DNA from 4 places in the Rouxiella sp. Mn2063 genome. Region 3 is predicted to be linked to each of the others. Evidence: riboswitches for the same ligand, from Rfam matches in the RefSeq annotation. Region 3 holds a riboswitch; each other region holds the start of a gene.
What was found. A riboswitch is a leader RNA that binds a small molecule or an ion and turns the genes downstream of it on or off. The one in region 3 is predicted to bind thiamine pyrophosphate.
Positions count from the first base shown of each region.

Region 1: another riboswitch for thiamine pyrophosphate. It lies ahead of thiB (thiamine ABC transporter substrate binding subunit); the one in region 3 lies ahead of thiC (phosphomethylpyrimidine synthase ThiC).
Region 2: another riboswitch for thiamine pyrophosphate. It lies ahead of tenA (thiaminase II); the one in region 3 lies ahead of thiC (phosphomethylpyrimidine synthase ThiC).
Region 4: another riboswitch for thiamine pyrophosphate. It lies ahead of thiM (hydroxyethylthiazole kinase); the one in region 3 lies ahead of thiC (phosphomethylpyrimidine synthase ThiC).

Region 1 covers NZ_JBMOUD010000005.1:173,529-179,691, reverse strand. Annotated here, with positions in the region: gene thiP (thiamine/thiamine pyrophosphate ABC transporter permease ThiP) at 1-1,355, opposite strand, end outside; gene thiB (thiamine ABC transporter substrate binding subunit) at 1,367-2,353, opposite strand; TPP riboswitch at 2,400-2,571, opposite strand; gene sgrR (HTH-type transcriptional regulator SgrR) at 2,610-4,271, opposite strand; gene sgrT (glucose uptake inhibitor SgrT) at 4,374-4,574, shown strand; gene ACL9RG_RS10185 (MFS transporter) at 4,850-6,013, shown strand.
Region 2 covers NZ_JBMOUD010000001.1:215,478-221,640, forward strand. Annotated here, with positions in the region: gene ACL9RG_RS00855 (ABC transporter permease) at 1-233, shown strand, start outside; gene ACL9RG_RS00860 (Gfo/Idh/MocA family protein) at 264-1,418, shown strand; gene ACL9RG_RS00865 (ABC transporter substrate-binding protein) at 1,483-2,415, opposite strand; gene ACL9RG_RS00870 (ABC transporter permease) at 2,458-3,243, opposite strand; gene ACL9RG_RS00875 (ABC transporter ATP-binding protein) at 3,240-3,995, opposite strand; gene tenA (thiaminase II) at 3,995-4,687, opposite strand; TPP riboswitch at 4,781-4,887, opposite strand; gene ACL9RG_RS00885 (LLM class flavin-dependent oxidoreductase) at 5,063-6,082, shown strand.
Region 3 covers NZ_JBMOUD010000025.1:4,516-10,678, reverse strand. Annotated here, with positions in the region: gene thiC (phosphomethylpyrimidine synthase ThiC) at 1-1,665, opposite strand, end outside; TPP riboswitch at 1,792-1,915, opposite strand; gene rsd (sigma D regulator) at 2,004-2,519, opposite strand; gene nudC (NAD(+) diphosphatase) at 2,616-3,398, shown strand; gene hemE (uroporphyrinogen decarboxylase) at 3,468-4,532, shown strand; gene nfi (deoxyribonuclease V) at 4,553-5,221, shown strand; gene ACL9RG_RS21520 (YjaG family protein) at 5,292-5,882, shown strand; gene hupA (nucleoid-associated protein HU-alpha) at 6,073-6,163, shown strand, end outside.
Region 4 covers NZ_JBMOUD010000010.1:90,874-97,036, reverse strand. Annotated here, with positions in the region: gene yegQ (tRNA 5-hydroxyuridine modification protein YegQ) at 1-808, shown strand, start outside; gene yegS (lipid kinase YegS) at 1,275-2,165, shown strand; gene thiD (bifunctional hydroxymethylpyrimidine kinase/phosphomethylpyrimidine kinase) at 2,535-3,350, opposite strand; gene thiM (hydroxyethylthiazole kinase) at 3,350-4,141, opposite strand; TPP riboswitch at 4,176-4,279, opposite strand; gene ACL9RG_RS15425 (hypothetical protein) at 4,642-5,001, shown strand; gene ACL9RG_RS15420 (SIR2 family protein) at 5,557-6,163, opposite strand, start outside.

The sequences.
Region 1 (6,163 bases), on a different contig from region 3:
AAGCGTGACCAGCCGCGCATGTCGAGTGATACACAAAGCTGGTTATAACGTTCTGCCACGTCGCGCATTGGGTTATCCAACACCTTTAACGCATAAGGGATAGCCATTAATGCATTCGTCAGGATCACCACCACCCAAGGCGAGTGCGGAATGCCAAGGGTATCGCTAAGCAGTAAAAAGAAGCCTGTCGCTAATACAATCCCCGGCATCGCCAGAATAAGCATTCCAGACAGTTCCAGACTCAGCGCGTAGCCTTTGCGCTGGCGCAAACGTAACTCACGACTGCTCCATAGCAGCATCATGGTCAATAGCAGACAAAGTAACCCGCTGCCTGTTGCAATGCGTAATGAGGTCCAAAAGGCGTGCCACAAGGCGGGTTGTTGCAATACTTCCAGCATGGCGCGGTTAGCGCCGTCAACGATCACCGCCAAGAGCGGCGGTAGAATTAATAATAGTGCGAAGAGGATCAGCAGCGCATCACTGCCTCGTTGCCAGAGGTTATCCTGCGGATTACGCCAGCGCTGAGCGTGGGTATGGCCAACCGGCAACGCCTGGCTGAGTTTTTGGCTTAATAACACCAGTCCGAGGCAGCAAACCAACTGGATGATGGCCAGCAGCGCAGCGCGTCCAAGATCATAGTCATAGCTCAACGCCTGATAGATAGCCAGTTCGATAGTCGTCGCTTTTGGGCCGCCGCCAAGTGATAGCACGGTGGCGAAACTGGCGAAGCACAGCATGAAAATCAGCGCACCTGCCGGTAGAATTTGTCTGCGCAGTGCGGGCCACTCGACAAAGCGAAACTGTTGCCAACCGTTCATGCCTAATTGCGCCGCAAGCTGACGCTGCTCAACGGCGATGTTTTCTAAAGATTGCAGTAATAGGCGGCTGGCGAGAGGCAAATTGAAGAACACATGGGCTAACAAGATGCCCTGTAGCCCATAAGGGGAAAAATGATAATCCACGCCCAGCCAGCCGAAAAGTTGCGCCAACCATCCTTGCCTGCCATAGACACTAAGAATACCGAACACCGCCACCAGAACTGGCAGTACCAAGGTCATGGCACATAGCCGCAGCAATATCTGACGACCTGGAAAACGGCGACGATAAAGCGCGCGGGCTAAAAATATTGCCGGGAGTACAGAACACAGCGCGGAAAGCAGCGCCTGCCAAAAGGTAAAGCGGATCACGTGTAACAGATAGGCGTCTTGCCATATCGATGCTATCGAAAGCGTCGGCGCATGGCGATACAGTGACCCTAATGTGAGCAGCGCGACCAGCAGGATCATCAGCCCGGCGATAACGCCGGGCCACAGCCAGCGAGGGATCGCTGGCTGACGGGTTGTAGATTGATTCATGAGTCGATTAATCAATGGCTAACGGCGTTCTGCCACTGTGCAATCCACTTGCCACGATTTTCAGCTACCTCTTTGGCGCTGTATCGCAGCGCAACCGCAGGCACAACCAGTTGGCTATAGGCGGCTGGCAGTGAGGTGCTAACCGATGGATACATCCAGTTGCCAGTTGGGATCGCGTTCTGGAAGCCTGGGCTTACCACAAACTTCATAAACTCGGCGGCCAGTTGCGGCTGTTTACTGGCTTTCAACTGCCCGGCAACCTCAACTTGCATATAATGGCCTTCGCTAAACTTCGCCGCTGCGTAGCTGTCTTTCTTCTCTTCAATAATATGGTAGGCCGGAGATGTGGTGTAACTCAGTACCAGATCGCTTTCCCCTTTAAGGAACAGGCCATAAGCTTCGCTCCAGCCTTTGGTCACGGTGACCGTTTTGGCGGCCAGCTTCTGCCAAGCTTCAGGTGCTTTATCGCCATAGACTTTCTGCATCCACAGCAGTAATCCGAGTCCAGGCGTACTGGTGCGCGGATCTTCATAAATGATCTTCCACGGTTGCTTGCTATTGATCAGCTCGTCGAGGCTTTTTGGCGGGTTTTTCAGCTTATCTTTGTTATACACAAAGGCGAAGTAGCCATAATCATAAGGCACAAAGGTTTTGTCACTCCAACCACCGGGAATATCCAGCGTGGCTTGAGTGGCGGTCGGCTCAGCAAACAGGCCGGTTTGTTCTGCCGATTGCAGCAAATTGTTATCTAATCCTACCACCACATCTGCCGGGCTATTTTTCCCTTCCATACGCAGGCGATTAAGCAGCGACACGCCATCTTCCAGCGCCACATATTTCAGCTCACAACCGCACTGCGCCTCAAAGGCTTTTTTGATTGCCGGGCCTGGGCCCCAATCAGCTGAGAAGGAATCATAGGTATAGACGGTTAAAACAGGTTTGGCTGCAAATGCCGGAGCGGCAACCAATAACAGGCAGGGCAGTAATTTTTTCAACACTTTGCACTCCAAAGAAAATAGGCGAGGCAAAGGATTTTGAGTCAGCGAGGAGCAGAGTCTCAAATCCCTCCGCCGGTGTTAACCGGTTCAGGTTCGACGGGTCTATCTCAGCCGATAAAATCAGTTGTGCCTTAAACGCGGGGTCGCGATGCTTGATCTTTACGCGAATCGGTCTATTGGCAACAATGTGAGTCTTATTAGCACCCCGTTGAGAACGTGCTTATTCTAGAGGTTAATAGCCTTGGGTGAAAGTAGGCTATGCATCCGGTGGTACAAACCAGGCGGATTTGAAGTCAAACCACCCGAGGGTATTCATTCTGACCCCGCGCATGCTGCGCTGTCCTTGCAGAACTAGCCAGTGGTGGAATAGGGGATGAAGATGGTTGTCGTTAACTAATCCTTGTGCCCACTCCGCGAGTTGCAGCTCGCCGGCGCGCCATTTCATGGCATCTTGCTGCAAATCATGGTCGAGGCAATGTTGAATTAAAGGAACCTCAAGCAAAGTAGTAAATAGTGAGAACTCAATCGGCAGGGTGAAATTGACGCTGCCCAGCCATAAATCACTTTTTGCTTCGCCTTTATGCCATTGATCATAGTTGATAACTTGCTTATGTAAGGTGATTCCTTCCGCCGCTAGCAGCGGGGTAATTGTCTGGCACAAAGAGTCGCATTCAGCGTGATCGCCATAGAAGGTTAAGGTTACTTCGCGTAAATGTTCTGGTTTTGATTTGCTGGGGCGCAAGCGGCGGTGATGCCAACGTGGCAACAGGCCAAAAGCCGGAGACCAATAGCGTTGATAGGTCGGTGAGGCGGCATTAAGCAGGGCTATCGGGTTAATCAATTCGCATAGCCATTCGCGGATTTCCGGATCGTTGCCAATTTCTGAGCGGCGATCGAACATCAAACAATAGCAACCTTCTTCCAAACGGCTCTCCAATTCGTCGTTATCTGATTCGTCGGCCTGAAGCTGTACGCCGGAATGTACCAGCTCTTCTGTGAGTTCTGGCAGCACCCAAATGTTCACTTCATCAATCAATGCCCGGTAACCAAAATATTCATCGAAGGCGCGAATTTTTAGTTGGGTCTGTTGGTTACGGATCACCGAATAAGGGCCGGTGCCGATAGGCTGCCGGGCGAAGTCCGGCAAGGTGCGCCACTCTTGCGGTAGGATCATGGCATGAGCGTTACCGAGTAACCACGGCAGCCAGCGATCGGGGTGATGGAGATGGATATCAATCACATTTGCGATGGTGGATTCCACGCGCTTGAGGTGAGTAAACAGTCGATGTTCGCGCAATTCAGCAAAGGTGCTGGTGATATCGGCCATTGCCAACTCTCGGCCGTGATGAAAATGGATCGCCGGGCGTAAATAAAAGCGCCAATGTAGCGGGCTGATTTGCTGCCAGTGGTGAGCGAGGTCGCCTTCTATTTCCCCATTTTCCTCATTTATTCGAATCAGACCGTTAAATATCTGCCGAGCTAAGTGAGTTTCAGAACGGCGTAGCATGGTGCCGGGCTGGAGATTAAGTAATGAACGGTAATAGAGTACCCGCAGGATATGCTTGCCTTGGCGGAAACTGCGCCCCACTTGTGATAACAGCATTTGGCGCACCAGTTTTTTATCGCCAACCAATTGTACTAACTGCTCGATGCGATCCTGATCCAATAGCTCCTCAGCCCGCTGTTGTTGCAGAGAAAGCCCAGTGAACAGGAAAGTCAGCCGCGAGCGTTTTCCTCGCCCAGCCTCGGCTTGCCAAGTGAGCCAACCCTCTTCCTGCATGCTGCTTAGCAGTGAGCGCACGTGGCGACGCGAGCAGCTGAGTACCTCTGATAGTGCCTGCAATGTGGTATCAATTTGCTGACCCTGGCAACTTTTCCATAACCGAATAAATTGCTGCTGTAGACGAGATGAAGGCATAAAAGAGGAACTCCGTAAGAGCAAGTGTTCAATTTATTTTTCCTCATAATACGCTGATAATTTGCGCTATGTAAGCAGGCGAGTGAAACCCGGGAGAGAAAGATGAATAGCACATTGATTGCCCGTTTCTATCAGCGTTATTTTGCTGCGATAGCTGCGCAGGAGAGCCAAAGCAAAGCTAATTGTCTGTCGATTATTCCTGAAAACTTCCGCATGCAGACACTGGAACATTTGATGCAGTGGAATATTGAGTCTCTTGATGACGAGCAGTGCTGCCAACATACCTATACCCGTCATACTTAACGTCGTTTCTGCGTTGGCCATGGTGACTTACCCGAAACTTACTTAAGTAAGTTTCGGGATGGGGTTCCTTGCCGCCTTGATGCAACGCCAATTATTTTGGGTATCGTGAAATTTTCTGAGTAATGGTGCAATTCGCCAACCAGTGGGGCAACTCACTGGTTTTTTTTAATTCTATTGGTGGATACTTATCTGCCATTATTGCTCTGTCATCTGAATAAAAAATCTCTACACTGTTGGCTTTATTTATTGGCGCTAGCGCTTTCTGGGAAGGAATCATGCATAAGCCCCGTTTTAATTCTGTGTTTGTCGTTTTCCTGCTGTGTTCTTTTTTGACGGGCATCGCTGGTGCTTTGCAAAACCCAACCTTGAGTTTGTTTCTGACCAATGAGGTTCATGCCAAACCGATATGGGTTGGACTGTTTTATACCGTCAATGCCGTTGCAGGGATTGCGGTAAGCTTTTTACTTGCCAAACGTTCTGATAACCGGGGCGATCGGCGTAAGCTGTTAGTTTTTTGTACATTGATGGCAATTGGCAACAGTGTAGTCTTCGCCTTTAGCCGCGATTATTTGGTGCTGATTACCTTAGGCGTATTGTTAGCCGCGATGGCCAGTGCCGCGATGCCGCAATTGTTCGCTTTGGCGCGTGAGTATGCGGATCGCTCGGCTAAAGAAGTGGTGATGTTCAGCTCGATGATGCGTGCCACATTATCACTGGCATGGGTATTAGGCCCGCCGCTGGCGTTTGTTTTAGCCACGCAATATGGTTTTACTTTTATGTATCTCAGCGCGATGGGCGTCTTTGTCCTTAGTGCATTGATGGTGTGGTTCTTCCTGCCTTCAGTGGCGCGTGTTGAACAACCTCTTGATAACGCGGTGCCGCCGGTAAGTGCCTGGAAGAATAAGAACGTTCGCCTGCTGTTCTTCGCCTCTTTACTGATGTGGACGGCCAACACCATGTATCTGATCGATATGCCGTTGCATATTGTCCATGATATGGGATTACCAGAAGGTTTGGCTGGGATCTTGATGGGGACGGCGGCGGGAATTGAGATTCCGGCGATGCTGATTGCTGGTTATCTGGTAAAGCGCCTGGGTAAAAAACGTTTGATGCTGTTCGCTGTTTTCAGCGGCGTGCTGTTTTATGCCGGTATTATCGCTTTCCAATTCAAAACGGCTTTGTTGTTGATGCAGCTGTTTAACGCGATGTTTATCGGTATTGTTGCTGCTATTGGTATGCTCTATTTTCAGGATTTAATGCCGGGGCGTGCCGGTTCCGCTACCACTTTATTTACTAATAGTATCTCGACCGGCGTGATTCTGGCTGGCGTACTACAGGGCAGCATCGTGCAGTATTTTAGCCATTATCAAGTGTATTGGGCGGCGCTGGCGTTGTGTTCACTCTCCTTGGTGATGATGTTCCGGGTGAAGGACGTGTAGTTTTTTTATATGTGGCTGTAATGATTCGCGAGCCTGATTGTCTGATGAGAATAAGAAGGGCGTATTTGCGATTGCTGTAGCAAATAGGTTAGCAGCGGTGGTCAATCTGTGTGGTCAACCAGCGCAAAACTTCAAAAATGCAACTATGTT
Region 2 (6,163 bases), on a different contig from region 3:
TGTCGTTTGAGCTGCGGGTGATTGCCTCGGTGGTCATCGGCGGAACCTCATTGATGGGCGGATATGGGCGCATTACTGGCACCGTGATTGGCTCGGTCATTATGGGGGTGTTAATCAATGGTCTGGTGCTGATGAATATCTCAGCCTATTACCAGCAGATTATTACCGGCCTGATTATTGTGCTGGCCGTTGCCTTTGATACCTATGCTAAAAATCGTCGCGGTGCCTTGTAGCTGCTGAATAGTTAAAGGAGAAGAACAGTTATGGTTAATCATCAGGCAAACAATCAGCAGGTACGCATCGGTTTAATTGGCAGTGGCTATATCGGCAAGGCGCACGCTATTGCCTATGCGCAGGCACCGGCGGTATTCCCGCTACAAGGACAGTTGGTAAAGATGATGCTGGCCGATGTCTCCGCGCCTTTGGCGGCAGAACGGGCGCAGGCGCTGGGCTTTCTCCACTCAACTGGTGACTGGCGCGAGCTGGTCAGCCACCCGGAGATTGATGTCGTCGATATTTGCTCGCCGAACTTTTTGCATAAAGAGATGGCGTTGGAGGCGATCCGTCATGGCAAACATATCTACGCTGAAAAACCCTTAGCACTTAACGCCCACGATGCCCGTGAAATGTACGAGGCAGCCCGTCGCGCCGGGGTTAAAACGCTGGTAGGGTTTAACTACATCAAAAATCCCACTACGCAGCTGGCAAAAGAGATCATCGCCAACGGGGAAATTGGTGAAGTCACGCATTTCTACGGCACACATAACGAAGATTATATGGCGGACCCGCAATCACCCATTCACTGGCATTGCTTCAAAGCCACGGCGGGCTTAGGCGCGCTGGGGGATTTGGCTGCGCATATTGTCAATATGGCGCACTATTTGGTTGGCGATATCGCAAGTGTGTGTGGTGATTTACAAACCGTGGTGGCCCAGCGTCCGGAAAAAGCCGGTTCACCGCATCTGGTGGCGGTAGAAAACGAAGATCAGGCGCATGCGATGCTGCGTTTCTCGCAAGGGGCGCGTGGCGTCATTGAAACTTCACGCGTTGCCTGTGGGCGCAAAATGGGGCTGAGCTATGTCGTTACCGGCACGAAAGGCGCACTGAGCTTTACCCAAGAACGCATGGCAGAACTTAAACTTTATCGTCAGGATGATCCGGCCAACCGCCAGGGATTTCGCACCTTATTAACGGGACCATTGCACCCTGATTACGCCGCGTTTTGCAACGGTGCCGGTCACGGCATCGGTTTCAACGATATGAAAACGGTTGAAGTGCGCGATTTGGTCAATGGCGTTGCTGCCAACGCGCCAATGTGGCCCGATTTTGAAGAGGGCTGGCGCGTCTCGAGAGTGCTGGATGCCATCGCACTATCACACGATATGGCGCGTTGGGTGGCGGTGGAAGAGATTATCTAATTAGCTTTGCATGACCCCGTCAGCGATCGGCGGGGTCAATGGATGGAAAATACCTTAGCCAGACTTACAATTGCACCGCGTATTTTTCTACCGGGGTGATTTTTTTAATCAGCTTATTATCAAACAAGAATTGCTCATAAGCCTGATAACGTTTGCTGTCGAGCTTGGCTGGATCGCTGGCAAACAGAGGGATAGATTTCATCCACGCCTGTTTATTCAGCTCGGTGTTCAGCTCAGGATGTGTGCTGGCGAAGGCCTGCCAGGTTTCTTGTGGGTGAGCACGCAGGTAATCCGTACCTTTTTGCAATGCGACGAGGAATTTCTTGATCTTCGGTGCCGCGACTTCATCACGGTTAGCAACGATAATCAGCTCGTCGTAAGCCGGAACGCCATAATCCTCCACGTTAAAGACTTGCGGATCTTTGCCAGCTAGTTTTAACTCCAAGGCTTCGATATTGCGATAACCACCGATGATGGCATCAACTTGACCGGCCATCAGCGCGCTGGTTAGCTGGAAATTGACGTTAATCAGTTTCACGTCACTCAGGCTGGCTCCATCGTGTTGCAGCATGGTGCCGAGCGTGGCTTCCTCAACGCCACCGACCGACGAACCGATTTTTTTACCTTTCAGTTTGCCCGGCGATGTAATGCTTTTATCCAGCGTGATAATGGTATCCAGCGGCGTATTGACCAATGTCCCAACCCGAACTAACGGCAAACCCTGATCGGCAAAGAAATGCAGCTGCGGCTGATAGGTAATCGCCAGATCTGCCTGTTTAGCGGCCACCATACGCGGCGGCAGCGACGGGTCAGAAGGTGGCACAATTTTGACATCCAGCCCTTCGGCTTTGAACGCGCCGATTTGCTCAGCGACGATAATCGGCGCGTGATCGGGATTCAGATACCAATCGAGCATTAGCGTCAGTTTTTCTGCGGCATTGGCTTGTGTGGCTACTGCAATGCCGAGAATCAGTCCGTAGAGCGTTTTTTTAATCATTTTTATACCCTTGCTATTAATAGATTTCATTTTATTGATCCGTTATGCATGACTTTCTGGTGCCCAACTAATCAGGCGTAGCAGCAGCGCATCTACCGCCAGCCATAGCAACACGGTCATCAGTACCAAAATAAATAGCGCGGCAAAGCAGACATCGCTCTGCATCCGGGCGTTGGCGTTGATCATCACATAACCTAATCCTGCTGCCGACCCGACCCATTCTCCGATGATGGCCCCAATGGGCGCGACGGCAGCGGCCATGCGCAGTCCTGAACCAAAAGCCGGTAACGCGGCCATGAGACGCACGTGCCGCAGTTGTGCCCAGGGGGAGGCACGCATGGTGCGGGCTAAATCGAGGTAATCGTTATTGACTCGGCGCAGCCCATCAAAGAATGCAGAGGCGACCGGGAAGAAGATCACCAGTACCGCCATCGCCACTTTGGCGCTCATCCCAAACCCGAACCACAGCACCAGCAGCGGTGCCATGGCAAACACCGGTATTGCCTGACTGGTGAGGACCAGCGGCATTAGCCAGCGTTGAATGCGCGGAGAGAAGATCATGCACAATGCCAGTACCACGCCAAGTAGCACGCCAATCACCAATCCACTGGCGATTTCCGAGGCGGTGATCAGCGTGTTATAAGCCAGATAGTCCCGGTTATCCCACAGCGCTTGTGCCACTGCGGCAGGTGAGGGCATCAGGAATGCGGGAATATTGCTTAAAGAGAGCAATCCCCATAACACAATCAGCCCGATAAATACCGTTAACCCCCGACGCGCGCGTGATGCTCGTCCTTCTGCTTGCAAGCTCTTTGTTTGCCATGTCATTGTGCGGCCCTCACTAACTGTTGCAGCAACGCCGCCTGACTTTTTAGCAACTCGGGAGAGTCCGCTGCGCGCGGGGGCTGACCAACTAGCTGATGCGAATCATCAATCCCGGCAGGATAGGGTGACAACACCAGCAGACGGTGGCCCAGCCGACAGGCTTCCATAGGGTCGTGGGTGATCAGCAACACCGTATGCTGTGCCAGTAGCTCGCAGGCCAGCGTTTGGATCATGGCGCGAGTAATGGCGTCCAGCGCTGAGAAAGGCTCATCCATCAGCACAATTGGTTGGCGCTCATACAAGGTACGAGCGATGGCGGCGCGCTGACGCATACCGCCAGAAAGCGCGGCGGGCAAGGTATTGCCATAACCGCTCAGCCCGACGCGTTCCAGCAGATGCTCGGCCCATTGTTGGTCAGCCTTTTCGCCACGTAACCGCGCGCCGAGAGTAATATTCTCGCTGACGGTCAGCCACGGGTAGAGCAAGTCTTTTTGCCCCATATAGGCGATGCGTTGGCTAATCGGCTGGCCATCGCTACCGATGACACTGCCTGAGGTCGGCTGGACTAATCCGGCAATAATCTTCAGCAGACTGGTTTTCCCCGCGCCGCTGGCACCGAGCAGCGCGACAAAATGGCCGCTCTCGATATCAAAATTTAACCGCTCGAAAATCACTTTCTGACCAAAGCGCAGCGTTAAATCCCTGACCTTAATGCCGGGCGGTACTGTGCCGCTATTTACGTGATAAGTACTCATTACGCAGGCAGCACCGCGGCGCTATCGATGGCATTGAGTCCCATTTGCCAGAAGGCTGATTCCAGGCGGGTGGCGGTGGTGAAAATCTCGGACAACTCGGCCATACGCTTTTCGGCACCGCGTTGATTGCCAATGTGCTCCAACAGATCGATAGAAGCTTGTACCCCGGCAAAATACCCCTCATCGGCATAATTGCGGATCCAGGATGCATACGGATTGCCTTCCATCACCGTTAATGGCGAGTTCAGTAAGTTCAGGCCGATTTCGGCATAACCCGCCACGCAAGGCATCAGCGCAACCAGCAAATCCAGCGCATCGCCAGAGTGACCGATATCGAGCACATAGCGGGTGTAGTTCATGGTTTCTGCGGCTTCGGGCTGTAGGGCGATTTCCGGCTCGGTGATGCCCCAACTGGCGCAATAGGCTACGTGCAAAGGCAATTCGGATACGATGGCGTTGAGCGAAGCGCTGGCAGCACGCATTTCAGGCAGGGTACGTAACTTGCTGGCTAACAGCGCGTAAGCACGAGCAAAATGCACCAAGAACAGATAGTCCTGCGTCAGATAACGGCGAAACGCCGCTTGCGGCAGCGTACCTGCACCGAGCTGTTGCACAAAAGAGTGCTCAACATAGTCCAGCCAATCGCTGCCAGCCTGTTGGCGCAATTGACCATAAAGACCGGTATCGAACATTTTTTTAGAAATAGGCGATGTAAACATGGGACCTCCAAAAGTAAGTGGAGATCCGGGCGTGCAGAGGCAGAGGTAGAACAAACCATAGCCGAAAAGCTGTGGCTGACCCGTCCCTTCGCTGGCATGACCCAGATCAGGTTCAAAGGGTTCGGCTACACAACACCATCTCAGCCCGTCACAGGACACCCCTCGGAGGAGCTTGTTATACGGTATTTATTTTTTGATTACAACGCTCAAGTCGTGCAAAGAACATGAAGAAGACGGTAGCTTTGCGACAAAATTTTCTGAGCCGTGCTGTCTTTTACGATTTTTGTGGAACAGGCGGGGGCTTTTTTGTCAATGTAGACCGATTAATACAAATTTAAGGTTACCCCTATGAAAAAGATCGGCTTTCTCTCTTTTGGCCACTGGACCCCTTCGATGCAATCGCAAACGCGTTCAGCCTCTGATGTCCTGCTGCAATCTATCGACCTGGCCGTGGCGGCCGAAGAGTTAGGTGCCGATGGTGCTTACTTCCGTGTCCATCACTTTGCGCGTCAGCTCGGCTCACCTTTCCCGCTGTTGTCAGCTATCGGCGCGAAAACTAAACGTATCGAGATAGGGACCGGCGTCATCGATATGCGCTATGAGAACCCGATGTACATGGCCGAAGATGCCGGTGCTGCTGATTTGATTTCTGGCGGACGTTTGCAGTTGGGTATCAGCCGTGGTTCTCCTGAGCAGGTAATCGATGGCTGGAAATACTTCGGTTATCAGCCAAAAGACGGTGAGACGGAATCTGATATGGGCCGCCGTCACGCGGTAGAGTTTCTTGACGTGCTGCGCGGTGAAGGATTTGCCGAACCAAACCCAGAGCCGATGTTCGCTAACCCACCGGGCTTGTTGCGTATCGAACCACATTCCGCAGGCCTGCGCGATCGCATCTGGTGGGGAGCCGGTTCAACCGCCACCTCCGTTTGGGCGGCTAAGCTGGGTATGCATTTGCAAAGCTCAACCTTAAAACGCGACGAAACCGGCGAGCCTTTCCATGTTCAACAAGCGCAGCAGATCCGCGCTTACCGTGCCGCCTGGAAAGCGGCTGGCCATGCGCACGAACCGCGCGTATCGGTTAGCCGCAGTATCTTTGCGCTGATGAACCAGCAAGATCGCGCCTACTTTGGCGGCAGCGGTAATCAGGGTGACCAAATTGGCTATCTCGATCAGGGCCGCGCTATCTTCGGTCGCAGCTACGCCGCCGAACCAGATGTGTTGATCAAACAGCTGGCACAAGACGAAGCCATCGCCGAAGCCGACACGTTGCTATTAACCGTCCCTAACCAATTGGGCGTGGATTACAACGCCCATGTGATTGAGTCTATTCTCAAGCATGTCGCGCCGGGATTGGGGTGGAGATAAGCAGCGTTGCTGTGGTGTATAGAATATACATATCAGTTCGGCCGTTTATTAAGAAGATGTAATATACCAGCGTAACTGAAC
Region 3 (6,163 bases):
GGCTTTTGACATGGCGTTATCACGAATTTGTGCGCCGGGATGGCCTTTTGCCAGATCGGCGGCATGAGCGGCAATTTTGTAAGTGATAAGCCCCTGTTTGACATCCTCTTTATTTGGCAGACCAAGGTGCTCTTTCGGGGTGACGTAACACAGCATGGCGCAACCAAACCAGCCGATCATGGCTGCGCCAATCCCTGAGGTGAAGTGATCATAACCGGGGGCAATATCTGTCGTCAGTGGGCCAAGCGTATAGAAAGGTGCTTCATGACAATGTTCTAACTGTTCCGTCATATTGCGGCGGATCATCTGCATAGGAATGTGGCCAGGGCCTTCAATCATGACTTGAACATCGTATTCCCAAGCGATTTTTGTTAGTTCCCCTAAGGTGTGCAATTCGGCAAACTGGGCTTCATCGTTGGCATCCTGGATGGAGCCTGGGCGCAGACCATCGCCTAAGGAAAGAGAAACATCATATGCTGCGCAGATTTCACAAATTTCCCGGAAGTGCAGGTAGAGGAAGCTTTCCTGATGATGGGATAGACACCACTTAGCCATAATTGAGCCGCCGCGCGACACAATGCCTGTAAGACGCTTGGCTGTCATCGGCACATAGCGCAATAACACACCTGCATGGATAGTAAAGTAGTCAACGCCTTGTTCTGCTTGTTCTAGCAAGGTATCGCGGAAGACTTCCCAGTTCAGATCTTCGGCAATTCCGTTAACTTTCTCTAGCGCCTGATAAATTGGCACCGTTCCTATTGGCACCGGGCTATTGCGCAATATCCATTCTCTGGTCTCATGAATATAGCGGCCGGTCGATAAATCCATCACAGTGTCTGCGCCCCAGCGTGTTGACCACACCAGTTTCTCCACCTCTTCCTCAATTGAAGAGGTCACGGCTGAGTTGCCGATATTGGCATTCACTTTGACCAGAAAATTACGGCCAATGATCATCGGCTCAGATTCTGGATGGTTGATATTTGCTGGAATGATTGCCCGTCCAGCCGCGACCTCCTGGCGGACAAATTCGGCGGTAATGTTGGCAGGTAAATGGGCGCCAAAACTTTCGCCGGGATGCTGCTGGCGTAATACATCGCTACGGATGCGTTCCCTGCCCATATTTTCCCGAATAGCGATAAATTCCATTTCTGGCGTAATAACGCCACGGCGTGCGTAATGTAATTGAGTGACGTTTTTGCCGGCTAATGCCTTTCGCGGGCGAGGCAGACAGTCAAAACGTAAATGATCCAGACCTTCGTCAGATAAACGTTGCTGGGTAAAATCTGAACTGACATAGGACAACTGTTCAGTGTCTTGACGAGCCTCAATCCAGGGAGCGCGAAGCTTCTCTAAGCCGCGATGCACATCAATATCAGCGTTAGGATCGCCATATGGGCCAGATGTGTCATAAACCGGGATGGCTTCGTTATCTTCAAAGATAGGATCGTCTTTACTACCGCCGACCAAGGTTGGCGCGAGTTGAATTTCGCGGATCGGTACCTGCACGCTAGGGTGTTCACCTTGTAAGTAGCGACGTACAGAGTTGGGGAAGGTGACACCTTGCAGGCTGTCGATAAACTCTTGCGCTTGAGCGCGTTGTTCTCGACGATTACTGGTTTTTTTTACTGCTGGCGATATTTTTGACGATGATGATGAACTGGACATAGCAACTTCCTCTTAAGTAACCGAATCTAGGATTCGATGGAGAATTGCTTGTCTGGAGGTGTACTGCGGGAGTAAAAGCGATGAGCCAGGCGGTTTACTCATTGAATGAGTCAACGGACTGAAACGCAGTTGATTACTCTTGTTCCCTTCGCGGGTACTAACCCGATCAGGTTCCGCGGATCCCGAATTAACGGTCTCAGCCTGGCTTGACTCATAACGAGCTAAGCGCTAGGCACTCCGACAAGAAAAAGCCTCAAAACTTGAGGCCGATTTATCTAATCCAATATACGAGGACGAATGTAAAACACAACCCCGAACTGGGGATTTCCTCTAAAGTATTATGCTGGTCGCTCCATCATTGCCTCGCTATTCGCGATAGGCAGCGAAGGGTGGGCTGAATCAAGTGCCAGAATAATAAGCTGATCTTCAAGTACAAAACGCGCATCCAATGCTTCGCCGATATCGGATAATGCATAGTGAAAGGCAAAAGCATTATCGTCATCAATGTCCGTATCGGTGTAACTGTCATGGAAAGCCATCACCATTTCAGTATTACGTTCCAGAGCGGGATAGATTTTTGCTGCGGCGAGTTTTTGTGCTTTATTAGCATCACCAACCTCTTCAACCAGGCGTTGATAGCGGTGGAAGTGTCCGGCTGATAGGTAATCCACAAGATTATGGCAAAAGTTGTCCAATGCCTTTTCGTTGAGTGGAGTATGCTTTTCTTTTTTGGGTTTCAGGCCGACCAGTGTGCAGTAGGCGACCAGTAATTCTTTGCGTGCTTGTAGCCATTGATCAATAAACTCATTACTGCCACCAACGCGTTGGGTCAGTCTTTCCAGACGTATTAGCATAGGTTGACTCCGTGAGTAATAGTAGGTAACAAAAAGTTACTAAAGTAAATCCTACTTACCAGATTGTCAGTGTAGCCGAGGTAACGCAATAGCATTATGGAATTAAAAATAACTGATCAACATAATGGCTGGTGGGTTGTCAGCCATGAAGGCAAGTTGTGGTTGCCTCAAGGAGAGCTGCCTTTTGGTAATGCGCAGACCTTCTCTTTGGTTAATTGTACCGGGCGACAAATTGGTGAATGGCAGGGCTCACCTGTCTGGATGGTTCGCCAGCCAATGAATAACCACATGACTTCTGCCAGGCAGCTACTGGGAATAGATCGCGGGTTGTTCCAATTGATCGGCCGTGGCGTGCAACTGGCAGAGTTTTATCGCTCGCATCAATTTTGCGGCTACTGCGGACATGAGATGCATGTTAGCAAAACGGAATGGGCGGCGCTTTGTGGCCATTGTCACGAGCGTTATTACCCGCAGATAGCGCCTTGTATTATTGTGGCGATCCGTAAAGGTAATGAGATTCTTCTTGCACAACACGTGCGCCATCGTGGCGGTGTGCATACCGTATTGGCCGGTTTCGCCGAAGTGGGTGAAACGCTTGAAGAGACCGTGGCGCGCGAGGTCATGGAAGAGAGCAATATTCGGGTCAAAAATGTGCGTTATGTAAGCTCGCAGCCTTGGCCATTCCCTAACTCGTTGATGATGGCCTTTATGGCTGACTACGACAGCGGAGAGATTGTCCATGATCCGAAAGAGCTATTAAACGCCGGTTGGTATCGTTATGACGCGTTACCTTTATTGCCGGCCGTTGGTACTATCGCTCGCCGCCTGATTGAAGATACCGTGGTTCTGTGCCGCGCCGAAGAAGACATCGAGAGTTAGCGTGCTACAATCGCCAGATATTATTTGCTGAGCCTAAATCGACAGTCGTTATAAAGGACCCTGCCAAGAATGAATGAGTTAAAGAACGATCGCTATCTGCGTGCGCTGTTACGTCAGCCGGTAGATGTCACCCCAGTTTGGATGATGCGTCAGGCTGGCCGCTATTTGCCAGAGTACAAGGCGACTCGCGCTCAGGCCGGTGACTTTATGTCGCTGTGCAAAAATGCTGAATTGGCTTGCGAAGTGACTTTGCAACCTTTGCGTCGTTACCCGCTAGATGCGGCAATCTTATTCTCAGATATTCTGACAATTCCTGATGCGATGGGACTAGGTCTCTATTTTGAAGCCGGTGAAGGCCCGCGTTTCTCATCACCCCTGACCAGCTATGCCGATGTGGCTAAGCTGCCAATTCCTGATCCAGAAGTCGAATTGGGCTATGTGATGAATGCGGTGCGTACTATACGCCGTGAGCTGAAAGGTGAGGTACCGTTGATTGGTTTCTCCGGCAGCCCGTGGACGCTGGCGACGTATATGGTAGAAGGTGGTAGCAGTAAAGCATTTACCAAAATTAAAAAAATGATGTATGCCGAACCTGCCACATTGCATCTGTTGCTGGATAAGCTGGCCGATAGCGTCATTCTCTATCTTAATGCTCAAATTAAAGCAGGCGCTCAGTCGCTGATGATCTTCGATTCATGGGGCGGTGTATTAACGGGCCGCGATTACATCGAATTCTCGCTCAATTACATGCACAAAATTGTCGATGGGCTGATTCGTGAATACGATGGCCGTCGTGTACCAGTCACGTTATTCACTAAAGGCGGTGGTCAATGGCTTGAAGCTATTGCTGCGACCGGCTGTGATGCGCTGGGCCTGGATTGGACCACCGATATCGGCGATGCTCGCCGCCGTGTAGGCGACAACGTTGCCTTGCAAGGGAATATGGACCCGTCAATGCTATATGCCGCGCCTGAACGCATTGAGGAAGAAGTGGCAAATATTTTGGCGAGTTACGGCCAGGGCAATGGACATGTATTCAATCTGGGGCACGGTATCCACCAGGATGTCCCGCCAGAGCACGCCGGTGCTTTCGTCGAAGCGGTTCACCGTTTATCTAAACCTTATCACCTCTAAGGCAGAGTGAAGACCAGCGGATGATTGATACCCGGGCATTACGTGAAGAACAGCGACTTCTGGCAGACAGCATTGTGTTGCAAGAGCCGAAAAACTTCTCCTGCCCGGCGTACATAGCTGGCGCTGATGTTGGGTTCGAACAAGGTGGAGAGGTAACGCGAGCGGCAATTGCTATACTACGTTTCCCTTCCCTTGAGCTGATTGAATATCAAATTGCTCGCCTGCCAACCACATTTCCTTATATCCCTGGTTTTCTCTCTTTTCGTGAACTTCCTGCGCTGATGCAGGCTTGGAAACAAGTACAGAAACGTCCCGATCTGGTGCTAGTGGACGGACAGGGTATTGCTCATCCAAGACGCTTAGGTGTTGCCAGCCATTTTGGGCTGCAAATTGATGTGCCCACCATTGGCGTGGCTAAAAACCGACTGTGTGGCCACTCTCTCCCGCTGGGCGAGGCGTTGAACGATCGCCAGGCGTTATACGAAGGTGATGAACAAATTGGCTGGCTTCTCAGGAGTAAGCTACGCTGTAACCCATTGTTTATTTCTCCAGGACACCGAATGGGTATGGACTCGTCGTTGTTTTGGGTAGGACAATGCATGCGCAGTTATCGTTTACCTGAACCAACCCGCTGGGCTGACGCCGTTGCTTCTAATCGAATGGCATTTCAGCGCTGGCAAAGGCTTTAGGAATCCAGGAATAGGGATCTGCAAAAAATTCAGGTAAACTCCGGCGCAGAAAAGTTAATGAGAACAAAGCATGTTACGTAATCCAATTCATTTACGTCTCGAAAAGCTGGAAAGCTGGCAACACTTGACGTTTATGGCGAGCCTTTGTGAACGCATGTATCCCAACTATCAGATGTTCTGTATGCAATCTGGATTTGGCGAACCGCAGATTTACCGCCGCATTCTGGATCTGGTGTGGGAAACATTGGTGGTCAAAGACGCCAAGGTCAATTTTGACAGCCAGCTAGAGAAAATGGAGGAAGCGATTCCTTCAGCAGAAGATTACGATATTTACGGCGTTTACCCGGCGATTGATGCCTGTATCGCATTAGGTGAACTTATTCACTCGCGACTCAGCGGAGAGACGCTCTCGCACGCTATCGCGATTAGTGAAACCTCAATTCGTACCGTCGCCATGTTAGAAATGACTCATGCTGGTCGAGAAATGACCGATGAAGAGCTCAAAGTCATTCCGGCAGTTGAGGAAGAATGGGACATCCAATGGGAGATTTTCCGCCTGTTGGCTGACTGTGAAGAGCGTGATCTTGATTTAATAAAAGGGTTACGTTCTGACCTACGTGAAGCCGCTGTTAGTAACATTGGGATAAATTTAACGCAATAAGGCAAGAAAACGTGATTTAATGCCTGATTTGTCGTGCCCTAAGGCTTCACATCCGCACCCTGTCTGGTCTACATTTGGGGGGCGTAACAAAAGTGGCTATCGGTGCGTGTATGCAGGAGGGTGCTGTCAATCGGCATATCCGTCGCACTCGATGCTTTGCAAACGATAAACACACTGTAAAGGATAACTTATGAACAAGACTCAACTGATTGATGTAATTGCGGACAAAGCTGATCTTTCTAAAGCACAAGCCAAAGTTGCTCTTGAATCTACTCTGTCTG
Region 4 (6,163 bases), on a different contig from region 3:
TAAGCGTGACCCGAATCAGGGGACCTGCACCAATGCCTGCCGCTGGGAATATAAAGTTCAGCCAGGTAAACAAGACGATGTTGGCAATATTGTGCATCAGCACGAACCCATCCCAGTCACTCAGGTAGAGCCTACGCTAGGTATCGGCCAGCCAACCAGTGAAGTGTTTATGCTGGAAGAGAAGATGAACCCCGGCGAATATATGAGTGCTTTTGAAGATGAACATGGTACTTATATCATGAACTCTAAGGACTTACGTGCCATTGAGCACGTCGAAAGCCTGACTAAGATGGGTGTGCAATCGCTGAAAATCGAAGGGCGAACTAAATCGTTTTATTATTGCGCCCGCACCGCACAGGTTTATCGCCGGGCCATCGATGATGCGGCGGCTGGCAAGCCCTTCGACCCGTCACTATTAACCACACTGGAAGGATTAGCCCATCGCGGTTATACCGAAGGTTTTTTACGCCGCCATGTACACGATGCACAACAGAATTATGAATACGGTTTTTCGGTAAGCGATCGTCAGCAGTTTGTCGGCGAATTTACCGGCCAGCGTATGAACGGCCATGCGGAGATCGATGTTAAAAACAAATTCTCCGTTGGCGATAGCGTAGAAATGATGACGCCAAAGGGCAATATTCAATTTACTATCGAAGCGCTATACAACAAAAAAGGCCAAGTTATCGATGTCGCGCCGGGAAATGGGCATATCGTCTACCTGCCTATCCCTGACGATGTAAATCTAGATTTCGCTATTCTGCTGCGTAATTTACAAGATACGGATACCCGCAATCCTCACGGCTAAAATCGGCAAAATAACGCCGCTCGCTGCGGCGTTATTTATTTACCATCGTCCACGTACTTTTATTAGAAAACTGGTTTTTGATCACAGTGTGCTAATCAATCATTGGGTATTATCTTCGCGCAATGTATAAAAATGTAAATGAATGATCAAGGTAGACCTCGAATCACCTCCTTAGCCAGTTCCAATAATATTGGGACTGGTTTCTTTTATTTCCTCCGCCTATTTTTCTTCATATATCACGCTGAAAATTAAAAATTTAAGATAACGCTCGTTATTTTATTCCCTGACTATTCTGATAGATATCATTTAGGCTATTGGTTATGGTGAAAAATAATATTTAATTTGCATTGGCTCCTTAAACAATTGGAGTGACATCAGAATTGCAAGATATGTCCCCGATAATCTCTTGGGCGCACGGGCTGTATCAAGTATGGCGGACATAATATGGGAGAATATAATGAGTGGAATACCCAGTGCATTATTGATTTTAAACGGCAAAAGCGCCGCTAATATTGAGCTGCGTCAGGCGGTAAAGGCACTGCGTCTTGCCGGAGCTAACCTCGCCGTAAGAGTGACATGGGAACATGGCGATGCCGCACGTTATGTGGATGAAGCAACGGCCTCTGGCTTTGACACTGTCATTGCTGGCGGTGGCGACGGCACCATCAATGAAGTGGCGACAGCGCTAACTAAACTAAAAACCGCTAAAACGCCCTGCCTTGGCATCCTTCCTCTGGGTACCGCGAATGATTTCGCCAACAGTTGTGGCATTCCGCAAGCGTTGGAGCCCGCTTTACAGTTAGCAATGCAGGGACGCGCTGTGGCGATAGACCTGGCGCAAGTCAACGGTAAGCGCTGTTTCATTAATATGGCGACCGGGGGCTTCGGTACGCGCATCACCACAGAGACGCCGGCCCTGCTGAAATCGGCATTAGGAAGCGCCTCTTATTTTATTCACGGTCTATTGCGACTCGATACGCTAAAAGTAGACCGCTGTGAATTTCGTGGCCCAGATTTTTGCTGGTCTGGTGACGTATTAGTCATGGGAATCGGGAATGGTCGGCAAGCAGGCGGTGGGCAAGAAATCTGTCCCGATGCCCTGATTAATGATGGCTTATTGCAACTACGATTACTCACCTCAGAAGAGCTATTGCCTGCATTTGTGCGCAGCTTGGTAAAAGGTGAAGAGAATAAAAATATTATCTCCACATCCCTGCCTTGGCTGGAAATTAGCGCCCCTCACGACATTACATTTAATCTCGACGGTGAACCGTTAAAAGGCACCCATTTCCGTATTGAGGTTTTAGCTGGCGCCATTGAGTGTCGATTACCGCCGCAATGTCCATTACTGGCCTGACACTCAATCCAGCGTCGGGGATTTTTATCGGCATATAACAATATGGTGAACGTTCGGCCGCTTATTAATACCCAGTAATATGCATATTACGCCGAACGCGACCGGCAGGGGCTTTTCAGCGAAAGCCCCTGCACCCAACGCCTTGCGCTTAGCTTATCGGGTCGCTGCGCGACTGCCCGTGCTTACTGCTTCGGCCTTACGGGTCGGCTGAGACGGGCGTCCCTGCCCGGCTCAACCTAAAGCAGACTTCCTTGTCTGCTTTCCCCTGGCCTCATTCGTTCGCTTGGCCGATAAGATGCGCTGTTTAAGGTCAAGGTCAAGATCAAGGACAAGGTCGAGATTAATATTAAAGCCAAGGCGCGGCGTTTTTTACCACCAGCGGTGGAAGTGGTGGACGGGGCCGATGCCGTGGCCGACTTCTAGTGAATCGGCTTGGAGTAATGCTTGTTGTAGGTAGTCTTTTGCTGCCTGTACGGTGCTTATCCAGTCGTTATGGCGCGGGCGCAGGGCCGCAAGGGCGGCGGAGAGTGTGCAGCCGGTGCCGTGTGTGTGACGGGTGTTAACTCGAGGCGCGGTGAAGCGTTGACGGTAGTCGGCGGTGATCAGCCAATCCGGGCTTTCGCTGTCGCTCAGATGACCGCCCTTCATTAATACCGCCTCACAGCCCATGGTCAGCAATGCTTCGCCTTGCTGACACATTTCTTGCTCACTGGTGGCAATAGGCGAGTCGAGCAGCGCCGCGGCTTCAGGTAAGTTTGGGGTAATGATAGAGACTTGCGGCAGCAGTAAACGGCGCAACGCGTCGACAGCATCGGGGGATAACAGCGGATCGCCGCTTTTCGCCAGCATAACCGTATCAAGCACCACAAACTCTGGAGCCTGCCCCAGTTGACGATGACGCAGCAATCCCTGCGCCACCGCTTCTACAATCGCTACGTTATCCAACATGCCGATTTTGGCGCTGTCGATACGCACATCGCCCAAGACTGAATCTAGCTGTGCGCCAACAAATTCAGCGTCGATATGATACACCGACTGCACACCGCGGGTGTTTTGCGCGACGAGCGCGGTAACAACGCTGGTACCATAAGCCGCCAGCGCTGAAAAAGCTTTGAGATCCGCCTGAATACCTGCGCCGCCGCTTGGATCGGTTCCTGCAATGGTCAATGCATTAATCCGTTTCATTACAGTACCTCCCCTTGCAGGGTATACAGCTCATCTAAAAACGCAGGCACAAAACTGCCCGGACCTCGCACCGCTGCACAGGCACGTTCACCGGCGCAGGACATTACCCGACACGCGGCAGCGACATGTTGTAATCTCTCACCCGGTAAGGCAACAAACGCGGCGACCACGGCAGAAAGCGAACAACCGGTGCCGACTACGCGCGTCATCAATTGATGACCGCCAGTCACGGCATAGGTTTTCTCACCGTCGGTGACATAGTCGGTTTCCCCCGTAACCGCCACGACAGCGCCGGTTTGCTGTGCCAAGGCTTGTGCCGCAGGCAACGCCGCTAAAGAGTCGTCGGCACTGTCTACGCCCCGCCCGCTAGAATTCATTCCGCTTAATGCCATGATTTCTGAAGCGTTACCACGAATGGCGGCAGGACGAAGGCTCAACAGCTGATGGCAGAACTCGCTGCGCCAATGCAATCCACCGACGGCAACGGGATCGAGCACCCAAGGCGTTGCCGCTTGATTTGCCGCCGTAATTGCTGCCAGCATGGCATCGGCGACAGGTTGCGTCAGGGTACCGACATTGACCAATAACCCACTGGCGATCGCGCTAAATTGCGCCGCCTCACGCGGGTCTGTCACCATCGCCGGTGATGCACCCACCGCAAGCAATACGTTAGCAGTAAAAGATTGCACTACATCGTTGGTAAGACAGTGAACAAGAGGGGAAGCAGCTCGCAGTTGCTGCAAAGAATCGGCGGCGAGTGCGCCAGAAAATACGATAGGTCGAGCGTTCATGAATCTCCCAACCGGCGTTCAAGAAGGGGTACCGGTTGAGATACCTCGACTTCCCTACGCTGGCATTATCCAGATCAGGTGGTACGGGTATTTCTCAGCCTTCTAACGATTTGCAGAAGGGCACCCCGAGTCATTTAAATCAAAAACTTGCGATTACGTCCCGTTAATCACTATTCTGGATCATGCCAGCAGGAAGCCAAAGACTCAACCATAAAAAAATGCTATATATCTCAACCTGTGCCCCATAAAAAAACGACAAAAATGGTCGAATTGCAGCCTCTTGTCCTTCGTTGTCGCTGTTCGTTAATGCAGAACCGGAACGTAATGTATGTGTATGTATTAGATTTGATTAGGGAAACTAAGAGTTTTAAGACGTATAGCAAAGGTGTGGATATGAACGAATTATTGGAGTATGTAAGGATGGCACATCTATCAACCTTAACAAGTTGATTTTAAATAAATAATCGAGTAAAAAACATGTTTTTACAAAGGAGAATAAAATGTCTAGTGGAGTATTAACATTGGGTGCATCTAAAGAACTACAAAATATCAACATTTCCACGAATAATGGCAGAGAATTTATAATAAATATATACAAAGAACAAACCGGCTTTTCAGGTGATATGGTTATATTAGATAGAATATCTGGGACTAGTATATACCATCTTATATCTCAGTTAAAATCTAATGTTTGTGATATTTTCTCAGATGGTATTGATAACGTGCTTACTTACTTATGTCAATACAATGATGCAATCAGCGACATACACAATCCGTGCAACACACCGTTTATAGCCCCCCTCGACCAAAACGAAATCATTAAAAATAAAAGTATTTCCCTAAGTGTTAGGGTTAATTAAAAGTAAAGCTGGGTTAATTTCGGCTATTATGCTTTTCATTGATGCTCATAGTAAGCAAGGGTCGCCCCTCCTAGCTGCATTGAGGCTCAACATAGTTTTGAATTTGCTTTGAGTATACTATTGATGAACAATCGTAACATTTTTAATTAATATTAAAAGGTGAGCCATTTGGCTCGCCTTTTTTACTTCACAAAAGTCTAATCAATAGTTGGATAAAGGCCCGATTTTCTAGTCTTAAAATGTAAACTTAAGCGAGAAGGCTCAATTTAGGCCAAGTTATGAGAATGAATAGTGTTTTAATTTGTGCAGTAACTAGGTGGGAAAAATCACCATGAAAAACCTGGGCAAACAGGAACTGCAAGGCGGGAAGTGGCTTTGTACTTTCGAAAATAGCATTTATATGTTTATGCGAAGACCCGTTCTCAATCATGCCCGTACTAGAAGACGTTCGACACACCCGAGAACGAAAAGTAAAATATGAGAGTGATATCAATCACTCTCATATAGCTTATAATTAGATGAGTGTATAATTAAATCAAAGCATTACCAACCATTTCATTCAGCATATTTTTTAAAATCATATACACAGAGCAAACGCCGGTAATCGGTACCTTTCTTATCTGCCATTGCTCGCAAAAGCATCTCTACCTCATCAAGTACAATCCTATCGTTCCAAGCAGACCAAATTATGGCATTTATTTTATTTGTGCGAGTGATTAAATCATCAGAATATATATCATTCAAATCCTCATGCATGGAGTGAACAGAAGTAGGTAAACCAGCAAGATACTCTTCGATTTTTCTTATTTGTTGTGCTTTGAGAGAGTTACATTTTTCAAGATCTCTGCAGATCATACAAAAACCATAAACAGGAAACCACTGCGTTGAGGCAATATTAATCTTATCAATGAGTTGCAGCAACTGATGATTAGACTCATCGATAATATCAAAGTAATCTGACATAAAACTAGAGGAGTTTTTATGCTCATACTTTATAGAATTACTTGATCCAATTACTAGTATTTTGTCGCTATTATTAAGAGAATCAATGTCTTCAGTAATGTTAACTTTAATACTAGTTCCATCATCATGAACACCAGAATATATATCTTTAACTATGCTTTGTACCTTTCTTATATCCATTGCAGATACAGGTAAATTT